DNA from 3 places in the Kitasatospora sp. NPDC004531 genome. Region 3 is predicted to be linked to each of the others. Evidence: riboswitches for the same ligand, from Rfam matches in the RefSeq annotation. Region 3 holds a riboswitch; each other region holds the start of a gene.

Region 1 (5,007 bases), on a different contig from region 3:
CGCTCCAGCTCCATCGCCAGGTGGCGCTCGGTGCGGCCGACCAGGATCGATTCGAGCAGTTCGCCGAGCGCCTGGTCGGCGATCTCGGCGGCGATCCGCAGGTCGGCGAGTTCGTGCTCGTCCTTGACCACCCGCAGCCGCTCCACCGCCCGGTCCAGGTCGAGCAGCCGGGCCGGGGCGGCCAGTGCGGCGACCGCCCGGTGCCGGTCGACCGTCAGGTCGTGCTCCTCGACGGCCAGGTCGCGCACCCGCAGCCGGCCGGCGGCCTCCGCGGCGGCGACGGCGGCGTCCGTCTCGGCGGGCACCGGCAGCCGGGCGACCTCCTCGTCCACCTCGCGCTCCACCGCCTCCTCGGGCGGCAGGTCCTCGGGCAGCGCGAGCACCGCGCGTTCGCGGGTGAGCAGCAGCGCGGCGCCGCACGGCGGGCAGCCGGTCAGGTAGCGGACGTTCGCGGCGCGCGTGATCAGCGCGGCGTCGGCCCCGGAGGCGCTGCAGTACTCGCGGAGGCGTTCGCGTCGGGCGGCGTGCGCGTCGGACATGCTCCGAGCCTACGAACGGGGCACGGGGGCCGCCCGTCGGGACGGGCCCGATCGGTGGCGGGAATGCGGCGGGGCGGGCCCGTGTTGTGGCCACATGAAAACGGCAATCGTTGCCGGGAGTGGAGGTTCGAGATGGCACGCAGCGAACTGAGGCCAGTGATCACCCTCCGGTCGACCGCGGGCACCGGCTTCAGCTACGTGACCCGCAAGAACCGGCGGACCAACCCCGACCGGATCGTGCTGCGCAAGTTCGACCCGGTGGCCGGGCGGCACGTGGAGTTCCGCGAGACCCGCTGACCGTCCGATTCGTCCCGTTCGAGGCATCCAGGAGGAGGAGCAGATGAAGCAGGGAGTGCACCCCGAGTACCGTCCGGTGGTTTTCCGGGACAAGACGGGCGGCCTGTCGTTCCTGACCAGGTCCACCGCGACGAGCGGGCGGACGGTCGAGTGGACGGACGGGCGGGAGTACCCGGTGGTGGATGTGGAGACGTCCTCCGCGAGCCACCCGTTCTACACCGGCAAGGCCCGCCTGCTGGACACCGCGGGCCGGGTGGAGCTGTACCGGCGCAGGTACGGCCTCTGACAGGCATGCGCCGAAGGGCCCCGGGAGCCTCCCGGGGCCCTTCGGCGTGCTCACTTGCCGGGCGGCGGCGGGACGGACACCACCAGGGTGAGCCGGCAGTCGGTGTCGCCCTCGTTGCGGTAGCCGTGGGCGGCGGCGGCCTCGTAGGAGGCGGTGCTGCCGGCCGGGACGCGGTGGGTGCGGCCGTCCAGCAGCAGGGTGAGTTCGCCCTCGTCGACCCGGGCGATCTCCACGGTGCCGGGCGGGTGCGGGTCGGAGGCGTGCTGCTCGCCGGGGCGCAGGTGCCAACTCCACAGCTCCAGCGGGCCGGGGGCCTCGATGCCGTTCAGCAGGACGCCGCTGCCGCCGTCCGGGCCGGCCCACAGCCGCACGGCCTCCTCGGCAGGGACGATCCGCACCACCGAGGTCTCGTCGTAGTCGAGCAGCCGGGCGATCGAGACGCCGAGCGCGTCGGCGAGGCGGACCACGGTGCCGACGGACGGGTTGGTGCGGGCCTGCTCGATCTGGACCACCATGCCGCGGCTGACGCCCGAGCGGGCCGCGAGGGCGTCCAGGGTGTGGCCGCGGTCGGTGCGCAGCCGTTTGAGGTTGCGGGCGAGGGCCTGGGTGACGACGTCGGGTTCCGGCACGCTTGAGTCCAATATTTTAGTTGGGGCGGTTCATTCGGTTGAACTATGCTGCGACCGCTCGACAGATCCACCGACTGTACTGCGGAGTCCACCATGCTGACCCCTCCCGCGCTCTCGTGAGCGCCGCCCTCGCCCTGTTCGCCAGCCTGCTGTGGGGCGTCGCCGACTACGGCGGCGGCGCGATCACCCGCCGGCTTCCCGCACTCGGCGTCGTGGTGCTCTCGCAGACCGCCGCCGCCCTGGTGCTGACCGTCGCCGTCACCGCCACCGGCGGCTGGTCGGACGCCGGGCCCGCGCTCTGGTACGCCGTCGCGGCCGGGGTGATCGGGCCGGTGGCGCTGCTCGCCTTCTACCGGGCGCTGGCGCTCGGGCCGATGGGCGTGGTCTCGCCGCTGGCCACCGTCGGCGTGCTGGTGCCGATCGGCGTCGGCCTGTTCCTCGGCGAACGGCCGGGCGCCGTCCAGGCGTTGGGCATCCTGGTGGCGATCGCCGGGGTGGCGCTGGCGGGCGGCCCGCAGCGCGGCGGGCCGGCCGTCGGCCGCCGGGTCCTGATGCTCACGCTGTCCGCCGCGTTCGCGTTCGGCGCGGTGCTCGCACTGATCGGGCACGCGAGCGCCGGCGGCGGCCTGCTGCTGATGCTGTGCGTCCAGCGGCTCACCAACGCCGTGGTCGGCATCGGCATGCTGGCCGCCGCCGCCCGCCGCGAGCCCCTCGACCTGCGCGGCGCCGCCCGCTCGCTGCCCGCGCTGACCGCCGTCGGCGTCGCCGACGTCGCCGCGAACGGCATGTACGCCGCCGCCACGCACCGGGGCTCGGTCGCCGTGGCGGCCGTGCTGGCCTCGCTCTACCCGGTGGTGACGGCGCTGATGGCGCGCGGCCTGCTCAAGGAGCGGCTGCTGCGCGTCCAGGTGGTCGGGGCCGGCCTGGCAGTGGCCGGCACCCTGATCCTGGCGGCAGGTTGACGGAGCGTCAGGACGCCCCGGCGAAGGCCCTGGAGCGCCGGGCGATCCGCCAGTAGCCGATCGCCGCCGCCCACACCACCACGAACAGGCCGACGATCACGAAGCCCACGTTGTCCAGGCCGAGTCCGGCGATCCAACTGGACACCGGGTCGTCGAGGTCGAACTTGTCGTGCAGCACCGCGACCAGCTCGATGGTGCCGATCACGAAGGCCACCGCGATCGACAGCCCCGTGATGGTCAGGTTGTAGTACACCTTGCGGACGGGGTTGGAGAACGCCCACTGGTAGGCGAAGTTCATGAACGTGCCGTCCAGCGTGTCGAACAGGCTCATCCCGGCCGCGAACAGCAGCGGCAGGCAGACGATCGCGTACCAGGGCAGGCCGGAGGCCGCGCCGGAGCCCGCCATCACCATCAGCGTGACCTCGGTGGCGGTGTCGAAGCCCAGCCCCAGCACCATCCCGACCGGGAACATCTGGCCGGGCCGGGTGATCGACCGGGTCGCCCGGCCCAGCACCCGGGCCAGGAAGCCCCGGGAGTTCAGGTGCTTCTCCAGCTCGGCCTCGTCGAACTGGCCGGCCCGCATCGCCCGGAACACCCGCAGGATGCCCAGCAGCGCCACCAGGTTGAGCGCCGCGATCAGGTAGAGGAACGCGCCCGAGGCGGTGGTGCCGATGGTGCCCAGCACCTGGTGGGTGGTCGAGTCCTCGTCCATCAGGGTGCCCGCCAGCGCGGCGCCGCCGGCCACCAGCGCCGCCATGATCACCACCATCGAGGAGTGCCCGAGGGCGAACCAGAAGCCCACCGAGACCGGTCGGCGGCCGTCCGCCATCAGCTTGCGGGTGGTGTTGTCGATCACCGCGATGTGGTCGGCGTCGAAGGCGTGCCGCATGCCCAGGGTGTACGCCGTCACACCCAGGCCGACACCGAACACCTGGGTGCCGACCTGGTACTTCTCCGGCACCACCAGCAGCAGCAGCGTCCCGAACGCCACCACGTGCAGGGCCAGGATCACCGCCATCAGGCCGGCGGTGCGCAAGGTGTCCTCGCGCCGCCAGCGGAAGGAAGGCAAAGGGGAGCCCGGGACGTTTCCGGGCATGGTCGAATCGGACGCGGTCATCCGCGCATCACGCTCCAGCACCTCGTGGATCACTTCGTGAGATGCCGTGGCCGGTCTCCTGGCTGACGGGGTGTTCGGCGTCGGCGCCCGGCCTTCCCGGCCGCGAGCGGCCAGTGGCACGAGGTGGGAGCCGACGACTCCCCGATCACAGTGGCGAGGGCCGCTCCGGACTCCTGTGACGAGCACAGTGCACCGGCTTCCCGAACACCACGGCCCGCCCACCGTAGAGGCGCTCCCCCCGCAGCGGCAAGACGGCGCCGTCACCCAGGTGTCGAAGATCACCCCGCCCGGCGGGCCGACCGACCGTCAGGCCATCCAGAAGAACACGCAGGTCATCCGCTTCTCCTCCAGCGTGGCGCCGTAGTACTCGGTGGCGGTGTGCATCAGGTTCGCGGTGTACAGCAGCAGCCGGTTGTAGCGGTGCGGCACGGCCAGGTCCTCGGTGAACGAGTCTGGCGGGACGAAGCGGGTGCCCAGCGCGTCCACCAGGTTGTTGTGCGGGGCGACCACGCTGTTCCCGCCGAGCCGGCCGCCCGGCAGGCTCTGCCGGTAGAAGCTCGTCCCGCAGCGCTTCGGCACGTTCGGGTTCAGGTACAGCACGGCCGCGTACCGGCACAGCGCACGCGAATCGGTGTGCGGACGCGGCTCGCACTCCCCCGCGCCCACCACCTGCACGCAGTTGTGGTTGAACGTCCCGCCCTCGGCCTCGCCCAGCGCCCACACCCGGGGCACCCCGACAGTCTCCCGCACCAGCTTCTCGACGTGCGCCAGCTCCTCCGGCTCCAGCCCGGGCATCGCCCGCAGCCCCGGCCACGACTCCGGCTTGTGCGGGTACCCCTCGTCCCAGTCGCCCCGGGCCAGGTGCCGGGCCCGCACCGCGTCCGGATCGGGCAGCACGTCGTCCAGCACCCAGTAGTCGCGCCCCCTGGTGGGCTTGCGGTACGGCAGAACAGGAAGAGCCGGGGCCGGACGCGCCCCCCGGAACGGTTGAACGGGCATGACCCCGACAATAAGAGCGCGCCCCGGGGCCCTCGCCCAAACCCCGGTCAATCTTCCGTCAAGGCTTCGCCACTCGGTGACGCAGCGTCATGACTGCTGGCAGCGCGGGCACCAGAACAGGTTCCGGGACGCCAACTCCTCCGTCCGCACCGGGGTTTCGCACACCAGGCACGGCTGG
Region 2 (5,007 bases), on a different contig from region 3:
CGGCAACAGCCCCAGACCGTCCACCGCCCCCGCCCGCGACTCCACCTCGTCCACGATCTCCCGCCCCAGCATCTGGTAGCCGCCGCACACCCCCAGCACCGGCAACCCCGCCGCGACCCGCCGCCGCAACGGCTCTTCAAGGCCCTGCCCCCGCAGCCAGGCGAGATCCGCGACCGTCGCCCGGGTACCCGGCAGCACCACCAGGTCCGCGTCCGCCAGATCCTCCGGACGGGTCGCCCAGCGCACCAGCACCCCCGGCTCCTGCGCCAACGCGTCCACGTCGGTGAAGTTCGACAACCGCGGGAAGCGCACCACCGCGACCCGCAGCACCTCCGCCCCCACCGGCCCGCCCGCCGCCGGACGCTGCGCCACCGACGCCAGGTCCAGCGAATCCTCCGCGTCCAGCCACAGCCCCTGGAGCATCGGGAACGTCCCCAGCACCGGACGCCCCGTCAACTCCCGCAGCATCTCCAACCCGGGCGCGAGCAGCCGCGCGTCACCCCGGAACTTGTTCACGAACCAGCCCGCGACGAGCGACTGGTCGTCGGCCGAGAGCAGCGCGAGCGTCCCGAACATCGACGCGAACACCCCGCCGCGGTCGATGTCCCCGACCACCACCACCGGCAGCCGGGCCGCCGAGGCCAAACCCATGTTCGCGATGTCCCGGTCCCGCAGATTGATCTCCGCCGGCGAACCCGCGCCCTCGCACACCACCACGTCGAACCGCGACCGCAGATCGGCCAGGCACTCCAACGACCGCTCAAGCAGCACCGGCTTGCGGTCCCGGTAGTCCAGCGCCCCCACCTCCGCCACGGCGCGCCCCATCAGCACCACCTGGCTCCGCCCGTCCGCCCCCGGCTTCAACAGCACCGGGTTCATCGCCGCCTCCGGCTCCACCCCCGCCGCCTGCGCCTGCATCGCCTGCGCCCGCCCGATCTCCGCCCCGTCGGCCGTCACGAACGAATTCAGCGACATGTTCTGCGCCTTGAACGGAGCCACCCGCACCCCCTGCCGCCACAACCACCGGCAGATACCCGCCGTCACCACACTCTTCCCGGCATCCGACGTCGTCCCGGCCACCAACAACGCACCACTCACAGACAGCCACCTTCGGAGGAGAAGAGAAGAGAAGAAACCGGGGGCGCAGCAGGCGCGGGAGGGCGAGAGACCAGGGGCGCGGGGAACTGCGCGAAGCGGAAGGCGGCACGCCGAAACCGCCGCACGCCGCAGCCACTTGCACCGCCGACGGCCCCGCTGGCGGGTGCGGGAGACGGACCTCCTGCCCCGTCGGGCGAACTCACTTCCGCCCGGCCCGCCCGAGCGCCAGCCACCTCGCGCCGGCGGTGACCGCCAGGGCCAGCACGCCGACCCGGCGGGAGAGCCGGCAGGCGCGTTCGATGTCGCGGGTCGCCACCGGAGGCTGGCCCGCGCCCAGCACCGGGCGGTGTTCGACCCGTTCGCCGTAGCGCAGGGTGCCGCCCAGTTGGACGCCGAGGGCACCGGCGAACGCGGCCTCGGCCTGGCCGGCGTTCGGGCTGGGGTGGGCGGAGCCGTCCCGCCGCCACACCCGCCAGGCCCGCCCGGGCGCGTCCGACGCGGCGACCGTCAGCAGCGCCGTCAGCCGCGCCCCGGGCCACCCGGCGACGTCGTCCAGCCGCGCGGACGCCCAGCCGAACCGGCGGTGCCGGGCGGACTTGTGACCCACCATCGCGTCCAGCGTGTTCACGGCCCGGAACGCCAGCAGCCCGGGGACGCCCGCCACTCCGCCCCACACCAGCGCGTTGACGACCGCGTCAGCGGTGTTCTCCGCGACGGACTCCACCACCGCCCGCGCGATCTGCTGCTCGTCCAGCCCGGACGGGTCCCGCCCGCACAGGTGCGGCAGCCGCTCCCGCGCGGCCGTCAGGTCACCGGCGGCGAGCGACCGTCCGATCGTCCGGGCCTCCCGGGTGAGCGACGTGCCGCCGAGGACGGTGAACGTCGCGGCGGCCGTCAACGCGGCCTCGGCGAGCGGAGCGCGACGGACGGCCCGCGCGGCCGACGTCGCACCCACGGCCACCGTGCCCACGGCGATCGCCGTGAACGCGGCCCCCGCCCCGCGGTGGTCGCGCCACAGCCGGCGCTCCAGCCGGCCCGCGGCGGTGCCGAACAGCGCGACGGGGTGTCCGCGCCGGGGGTCTCCGAGCCGGGCGTCCGCGAGATACCCCGCGACCGCGCCCACCAGGTACGGGGCAGCCCGCATGGCGTTGTGTCCTCACTCAGGGTCCGCGCCCTGGATCGACGGAACGGGGGCCAGAGTCTCCTGACTTCCGGTCACCCCCGCGCGGGGTGTCCGGTCACAGTGGCGGGACCGCGCCGGACTCGCACCGGCTTCCTCTGCTTGCCTCCGTTTGGCCCGAAGATCCCACCACGCCCCGTTCCGACCAGTCAACCGAGCCACCGGAGGGCTTGGTCACACCCGGGGGCCGAGGTCGGACGGCCTCCGCCGGGCCCTATGCTGCTGGCCGAGCCCGGACGGACGGGCAGGACACCGGGGGAGACACCGTGCGACAACTGGTCCGGCGGGCCGCATCGGCCGTCGCGGCGGCGGCCGCGCTGGCGGCGCTCCCGGGGTGCGCGGCGCCGGGCCGCGCCGTCGCCGGGATCTCGGTGACCGAGGACGGCCGCCCGCTGGGCGTCCTGATGGTCTGCGACCACCGCATCGATGGGGCGACCCTCTCCACCAGCGAGGGCAGCCACCGGGAGGACGTCGGCCGCTGGAGCGCCCGCACCGCCCTGCGGCCCGGGCTGACCACCTGGGCCCTGGACGCCCCCGCCGAGGGCTGGGAGACCGAGCGCCCGCTCGCCCCGCTGGAGGCCCGGACCACCTACCTCCTCGACGGCTGGACCGAGGACGACTCCTCGACCTCGACGCACGTCGACTTCACCCCGGAGGACCTGGCGCAGCTCACCCCGGGACAGGTCCGCTACTACGGCCCCACCGCCACGCTCACCGTCCCCGTCGCGGAGTTCGAAGCCACGGCCTGCCGGACGCACTGAGCTACGCCTCGGCCCCGCCCGCCCGGCGCAGCGCGTCCAGCGTCAGCTCCCCGCGCGCGTACGCCGCGAACTCCCGGAACCGGTCGGCGAGTTCGGTCTCCGCCCGGTCCTCCGCGCGGCGCACCACCGCCTCCAGCACGTACACCAGCCGGCTGCCCCGCCCGTACCGGGGGCCGTCGCCCATGGTGCGCACCGCCCAGTCGATCCGCCGCCGGACGCCCGCCTCCACGGCCGACCCCCGTTCCGCCTCGACCAGGGACAGCAGTGCCGCACTCGACCGGTAGCCCGTCATCGCCCCACCGTACGGACGGCCCATGACAGCGGGGGCCCGAACTGCCGCGCCGAGCAGCCCGGTTCGGCGCCGCCCCGGCCGGTGACCCGGGTCACGGGAACCGGCGCCCGCGAGCGGACAAGGCATGACGTGAACCATCCACACTCCCGGCTGCGGGCCGGGAACCCCGAAGCGTTCCGCGACCTGTTCCGGGACCACTCCTCGCTGGTGTACCGCCACGCCGTGCGCGTGACCGGGAACTGGGCGCTGGCCGAGGACGTGGTCTCGCTGACCTTCCTGGAGGCCTGGCGTCTGCGCGGGAAACTCCGCGACGAGGGCGACAGCCCGCGCCCCTGGCTGATGGGCATCGCCGTGAACGTGCTGCGCAACACGACCCGCGCCGCCCGCCGCCACAGCGCGGCCATGTCCCGGATGCCCGCCGCCGACGTGGTCCCCGACTTCGCGGACGAACTCGTCGGCCGGATGGCCGACTCCGAGGAACTCGCGGCCGCCCGCAAGGCCCTCGCCCGCCTGCGGCGCTCCGAACGCGAGGTGTTCGCGCTGTGCGTCTGGTCCGGGCTCGGCTACGCCGAAGCGGCGGCCGGCCTCGGCGTGCCCGTCGGCACCGTCCGCTCGCGCCTGTCCCGCGCCCGCACCCGCCTGCGCAAGCTCGCGGACGAGGAACTGCGCGCCGCGAAGAAGAACCCGGAACCCCTCCCGGTCCCCGGACAAGTACAGGGCAGCCGCGACACCGCGGCCCGGCCGCACAAGGAGACGCACCGATGATCCGCAACCCGCGTCGGCGCGGCGAACCGCTCGACCACGCGGAACTCGCCCGCCTCCTGCCCGCACCGGCCGACCCCCGCCTGGCGGCCGACCGCCGGCACCTGTTGGAGGAGCACCTGATGAACGAGATCCACCGGTCCGACACCGCGACGGCCCCCGCCCCGGCCCGCCGCCCGCTGCGCCGCGCCGTCCTGATCGCGGCGCCGGTCGCCGCCGCCGCGGCCCTCGCCCTGGTCGTCTCGCTGGCCGGCTCGCCCGGCGGCACGGCGGTGGCGGCGCCGCGGCCGGTCCCGGCGCCGGTCGTGCAGATCGAGGAGGGCAGCACCGTCCGACTCGCCTCCACCGTCCAGGAGATCGCCGCCGCCGCGAGCACCAGCCCCGCGCCCAGGCCCGGACCGGGCCAGTACATCTACATCAAGAGCCGGGTGTCCTTCCAGGCCTCCAGCCACAACGGGGACACCGGCGAGTCCAGGACCTGGGTCCAGCCGCTGCACGACCGCGAGGTGTGGAAGTCCCCCGACGGCACCAAGGGCCGGCTGGACGAGCCGGGCTACCAGGCCGAGGGCGGCGTCGAGCTGGGCAGCGACGATCCCCGCAAGGAGCTGACCTACGCCTGGCTCGCGGCCCAGCCCGCCGACCCCGACGCGCTGCTGAAGTTCGCCTACTCGACGGCGAACACCCCCAGGGACCGCGACCAGCAGGCGTTCAACGCGATCGGCGACGTCATCCGCGAGCAGCTGGTGCCCTCCGACCTCGCCGCCGCGCTGTACGAGGCGGCCGGCCGGATCCCCGGCGTGGTGGTGGTCGAGCACGCGCAGGACGCCGCCGACCGCGACGGGATCGCCCTGGCGCGCCTGGACCCGCAGACCGGCGAGCGGTCCGAGTGGATCTTCGACCGGACCAGCCACCAG
Region 3 (5,007 bases):
CGAACCGGCTGGCCTCGTCGGAGACGCAGCCGCCGCCGACCGCGGGCACCGCGTCGCCGTGCGGGGCGGGCCGGTAGTCGGCGCCGAGCTTGGCCTTCCAGGTGTCCTCGTCCCACTCCCACCAGCGCTCGGTGAACTCCAGCAGCACCTTGTGCGCGGTGTCGTGCTTGAGCTCGTTGATCGCCCGGCGCTTGCCGTAGGGGAGCAGCGGTTCGAAGTCGACGTGCCGCAGCGCCGCGAACGGCACCGCCAGCACCACCATGTCGGCGCGGTACTCGGTGGCCTTGCCGCCGATCGCGCCCTCGCAGGCCTCGTCCTCCGGGCCGTCCTCCGGTTCGGCCGTCAGCGTGACGCCGTCGTCGTCCGCGCGGACCTTGGTGACCACCTGGCCGCGCTCGATCGGCAGACCCTTGGCGAGCGCCTCGGTGAGCGCGTCGGTGCCGGCGCTGAACTCGAAGTAGGTGACGGACGGGTTGATGTCGCCGGCGTCGAACACCGAGTGCAGGAAGCCGTAGGACAGCCGGCTGGTCAGGTTCTCCAGCGTGCCGACCGCCTGGATCTGGGCGTCGCTCCAGCCCTCGCCCTCCTGCAGGTAGCGCAGCAGCGAGTAGCCGTCCATGTCGTACAGCAGGTCGGCCATGCCGGTGACCCGCTCCTCGATCGGCTTGTCGGTCCAGCTGCCGTCGGGGTTCTTGACCATGGTGTAGGCGCGGGCGGTGTCCAGGGCCCGGTCGAAGGCCGCCGCGGTGGTCTGGCCGCTGTCCCAGCCGAAGCTCTTGTTGATCGGGCCCGGGTCCGCGCTGTACTCGGCCTTGGTGACGGTCTGCCCGTTGACGTGCACGAACCGGCCGCCGAGACCCTTCGGCGCGCTGTACGGCGGGGCCTCGCCGCTGGCGAACTCCTCGCCGGTCCACGAGGTGTACACCACCCGCGAGTCGTGCGAGACCTCGTCCGGCTCCGGCGGCAGGTCCACGATGTCGAACGGGCGGCGCGGCACCTTCAGGTGGTCGGCCAGCGCGAGGGTCAGCACGTGGCTGGACGGGATGCGCATCGCGCCGGCCTCCGCGTGCAGGCGCGGGTCCTGCCACACCTCGCCGCGGAAGGTCTTCACCCGGCCGCCCACCCGGCTGCGGTTGGCCTCCAGCACCCGCACCTTGTGGCCGGCCGCCTGCAGCAGCCGGGCGCACACCATGCCGGCCACGCCCGCGCCGACCACCACGACGTCGCGCGCCTCGGTCTGCTTCAGGCGCTGACGTCCGGTCAGCAGCTTCAGATACTGGAGTGTCAGGTCGTTGTGGTCGGCGTCGGTCAGCAGGATCCGGCGCGCCATGATCAGCGCCGCCTCCCGCCGCGCCGGGTCCGGCGGAAGCGGGTCCGCCGCACGAGAAGTACCGGCCCCCGGGCCGGCCAGGGCGGCGGCCGTCACCGCGCCGCCGGAGGCAAAGAGCAGTCCGCGTCGAGAGATCACCGCCCCACCCTGGCAGCGCCCCGCCCCCGACGCGTCCATTCCGCCCACCCACCCTCGGACCATCACCCGCACGGGGGGCGCGCACCCGTTCACCGGGCGCGCCATGCCCCTGAGGGCGCGCCCGGCGCTCGTTCGGCCGGGTCGAATATGGTATTCCACGAAACTTTGGAGAATCGAGGAGAGCCGTGAACCCCGAGACCAGCGCCGCCGCGCCGCCACCCGCCGACCGCGCCGGAACCGCCGACCGCACCGACCGCGCCGGAACCGCCGACCCCACCGGCCGCACCGACGCCGCCGATCCCGCCGCGCTCGCCGCCGATCCCGCCGTGCTCGCCGCCGACCCCGCCGTGCAGCAGCGCATCCTGCGCGTGCTGGTCACCTCGCAGATCCTCAGCGGCGCGGGCCTCGCCGCCGGCATCACCGTCGGGGCGCTGCTCGCGAAGGACATGCTCGGCAGCACCGGGCTGGCCGGGCTGCCCAGCGCGCTGTTCACCGCCGGCAGCGCGCTCTCGGCGATCGTGGTCAGCCGGATATCCGCCGCCCGCGGCCGCCGCCCCGGACTCGCCCTCGGGTACGCCACCGGCGCCGTCGGCAGCGCCGGCGTGATCGTCGCCGCCGCGCTCGACAACGCCGTCCTGCTGTTCCTCGCGCTGTTCGTCTACGGCGCCGGAACCGCCACCAACCTCCAGGCCCGCTACGCCGGCGCCGACCTCGCCGCCCCCGGGCGCCGCGCCCGGGCGATCTCCACCGTGCTGGTCGCCACCACCCTCGGCGGCGTCCTCGGCCCCAACCTGGCCGCCCCCACCGGCGTCCTCGCCCACGCCCTGCACCTGCCCCGCCTCGCCGGACCGTTCCTGCTGGCCGGCCTCGCCTACGCCGCCGCCGCACTCGTCCTCGCCGCCCGACTGCACCCCGACCCGCTGCTGCTCGCCCGCGCCGCCGCGACCGCCGCCGAGGCCCCGGCCGACGACCGGGCCGCCGACCCCGCCGCCGACGCCGCGGCCACCGCCCGCATCCGCAACCGGGTCCTGCTCGGCGCCCAGGTGATGGTGGTCACCCAGATCGTCATGGTCGGCGTGATGACCATGACGCCCGTGCACATGCACGACGCCGGACAGGGCACCGCCGCCTCCGGCTTCGTCATCGCCCTGCACGTCGCCGCGATGTACCTGCCCTCCCCGCTCACCGGACGCCTGGTCGACCGCCACGGCCCGCTCGCCGTCGCCGCGGCCGCCGGCCTCACCCTGCTCGCGGCCGGACTGCTCGCCGCCGCCGCCCCCGCGCAGACCGTCCCGCTGCTGGCCCTCGCCCTCGTGCTGCTCGGCCTCGGCTGGAACTTCGGCCTGGTCTCCGGCACCGCGCTGCTCACCGACGCCGTCCCGCTCGCCAACCGCGCCAGGACCCAGGGCGCCGTCGACGTGGCCATCGCCGTCTCCGGCGCCACCGCCGGCCTCGCCTCCGGCGTCGTCGCCGACCTGGCCGGCTACTCCGTCCTCGCCCTCGGCGGCGGCCTGGTCGCCCTGCTGATCCTCCCCGCCCTCGCCACCGCCGCCACCCGGAGCCGACGATGACCCGACTCACGGTCGACGGGCGGGGCCTGCTCTGCGTCACCCTGCTGCTGCGCCTGCGCGCCGCGATCGCCGACGCCCCCGCCGGCACCCTCGTCCACGTCCGCGCCACCGACCCGGCCGCCCCGCTCGACCTCCCCGCCTGGTGCCACCTCACCGGCCACCACTACCTCGGCCCCGTCGACGACGACACCTACGCCCTCCGCCTGACCGCCACCCCCGCCCCCACCCGCCCCGACGCCCCCTGGCACCGCCCGGCCGACTGACCCGGGCGGCCCCGTCGGGAGCACTTCGGGCGGGGATATAGGCTGGTCACGCAGCGGTTCGCCCCGTCCACGCCTGGGCGGGCGCGTCGCAAGAGGGAACCTGGTGGGAGTCCAGGACTGCCTCGCAGCGGTGAGCGGGAACGACCGCCGTCACACGCACTGGACCCGATCGGCCCGGGAAGCGACGGCCAGTAGGAAGACCCTGCACGGGACAAGCCCGCGAGTCCGAAGACCTGCCGCCGCCCGCAGCGCCCACCGGCGTGGCGGAAATCCCAAGTCGCGACTCGCGAAGGAGAGTTGACGTGGCAGATCAGACCGCAGCAGCTGTGATGTCCGCCGCAAAGCCGGTGGAGGCGTCGCAGGTGACGCTCGCGCACATCATGAGCGAGCACGACACCAACCTCTACGGCACCATCCACGGCGGCGTGGTGATGAAGCTCATCGACGACGCCGCCGGCGCGGCCGCCGCCCGGCACGCGGAGGGTCCGGCCGTCACCGCCTCGGTGGACCGGATGGACTTCCTGGCCCCCGTCCGGGCGGGCGACCTGCTCACCGCGCACGCCGAGCTGGAACGGGCCGGCCGCACCTCGATGACCGTCCGGGTCACCGTCTCCGCCGAGCGCTGGAACGCCGCCGGCCCGCTCACCCGGGTCGCCACCGCGCGGCTCACCTTCGTGGCGATCGACGCCGAGAGCCGTCCGCGCCCCGTCCCGGCCCTGCTCGCCCCCGCGGCCGCCTGACGATCCGTCGCCCTCCCGTGTGCCCGCAGCGCCGTCCGACCCGGTGCTGCGGGCACACGGCTGTCCGGCGGCGCTACGTGATCACTCTCACGCCGGACAAATCGCCCCATCGCGGACGGCGCGTGATCGACATGTTCCGTTCAAGCTCCGATTACCCCACCATGGCAGCGTGTGCCCGCCTACGCGCGTAGCGCACCCCATGGTTCCTGTGGTTCGAGGAGATTGACAGATGATCAGAACGTGGAAGGCCGCCCGTCCGCTGGCCCTCGCCGCCGCCGCGCTGGTGGCGGCGGCCGGTGCGAGCGCCGTCCCGCAGCACGCCCACGCGGCCGGCCCCGAGGCCGCCCCCCGGGCCGCCGCGGCCGCCGCCCCCAAGCGTGTGCTGTTCGACAACTCCAAGGCCGAGACCGCGGGCAACGCGGACTGGATCATCTCCACCAGCCAGCCCGACCCGCTGGCGCAGAACGCCAACCCGACCTCCGAGACCAGCTGGACGGGCGCCATCTCGGCCTGGGGCGTGGCCCTGCAGAAGGCCGGCGGCTACAGCCTCAAGACGCTGCCCGCCGGCAGCACCATCACCTACGGCACCGGCGGCGCGCTCGACCTCGCCAACTTCGACGAGTTCGTGCTCCCCGAGCCCAACGTGCGCCTCAGCGCCGCCGAGAAGACCGCCGTCATGACCTTCGTGCAGAACGGCGGCGGGCTCTTCCTGATCTCCGACCACACCGTCAGCGACCGCAACAACGACGGCTGGGACTCGCCGGCCATCATCAACGACCTGCTGACCAGCAACGGCGTCGACAACACCGACCCGTTCGGGTTCTCCGTCGACCTGCTGAACATCACCACCGACAACCCGCGGGCGATCTCCTCCGCCGGCGACCCGGTCCTCAACGGCCCGTTCGGCACCGTCACCGGCTCCATCATCCGCAACGGCACCACCTTCACCCTCAAGCCCGCCGACA

What was found. Region 3 has a riboswitch for cobalamin ahead of ACWEMJ_RS08855 (acyl-CoA thioesterase). Riboswitches for the same ligand answer to the same signal wherever they lie in the genome.
Region 1: linked by a shared signal. The riboswitch ahead of ACWEMJ_RS03090 (HoxN/HupN/NixA family nickel/cobalt transporter) and the one ahead of ACWEMJ_RS08855 (acyl-CoA thioesterase) in region 3 are both predicted to bind cobalamin.
Region 2: linked by a shared signal. The riboswitch ahead of ACWEMJ_RS21160 (cobalamin biosynthesis protein) and the one ahead of ACWEMJ_RS08855 (acyl-CoA thioesterase) in region 3 are both predicted to bind cobalamin.

Annotation. Positions count from the first base shown of each region.
Region 1 covers NZ_JBSGDD010000004.1:11,265-16,271, reverse strand. Annotated here, with positions in the region: gene ACWEMJ_RS03115 (M24 family metallopeptidase) at 1-539, opposite strand, end outside; gene rpmG (50S ribosomal protein L33) at 672-836, shown strand; gene ACWEMJ_RS03105 (type B 50S ribosomal protein L31) at 880-1,122, shown strand; gene ACWEMJ_RS03100 (helix-turn-helix domain-containing protein) at 1,173-1,751, opposite strand; gene ACWEMJ_RS03095 (EamA family transporter) at 1,868-2,713, shown strand; gene ACWEMJ_RS03090 (HoxN/HupN/NixA family nickel/cobalt transporter) at 2,721-3,809, opposite strand; cobalamin riboswitch at 3,862-4,057, opposite strand; gene ACWEMJ_RS03085 (DUF6445 family protein) at 4,137-4,829, opposite strand; gene ACWEMJ_RS03080 (Fpg/Nei family DNA glycosylase) at 4,917-5,007, opposite strand, start outside.
Region 2 covers NZ_JBSGDD010000053.1:1,897-6,903, forward strand. Annotated here, with positions in the region: gene ACWEMJ_RS21155 (cobyric acid synthase) at 1-1,098, opposite strand, end outside; gene ACWEMJ_RS21160 (cobalamin biosynthesis protein) at 1,298-2,242, opposite strand; cobalamin riboswitch at 2,274-2,403, opposite strand; gene ACWEMJ_RS21165 (hypothetical protein) at 2,545-3,039, shown strand; gene ACWEMJ_RS21170 (hypothetical protein) at 3,041-3,331, opposite strand; gene ACWEMJ_RS21175 (RNA polymerase sigma factor) at 3,461-4,096, shown strand; gene ACWEMJ_RS21180 (CU044_5270 family protein) at 4,093-5,007, shown strand, end outside.
Region 3 covers NZ_JBSGDD010000013.1:76,049-81,055, forward strand. Annotated here, with positions in the region: gene ACWEMJ_RS08840 (flavin monoamine oxidase family protein) at 1-1,468, opposite strand, end outside; gene ACWEMJ_RS08845 (MFS transporter) at 1,795-3,039, shown strand; gene ACWEMJ_RS08850 (sulfurtransferase TusA family protein) at 3,036-3,302, shown strand; cobalamin riboswitch at 3,340-3,557, shown strand; gene ACWEMJ_RS08855 (acyl-CoA thioesterase) at 3,605-4,042, shown strand; gene ACWEMJ_RS08860 (putative Ig domain-containing protein) at 4,272-5,007, shown strand, end outside.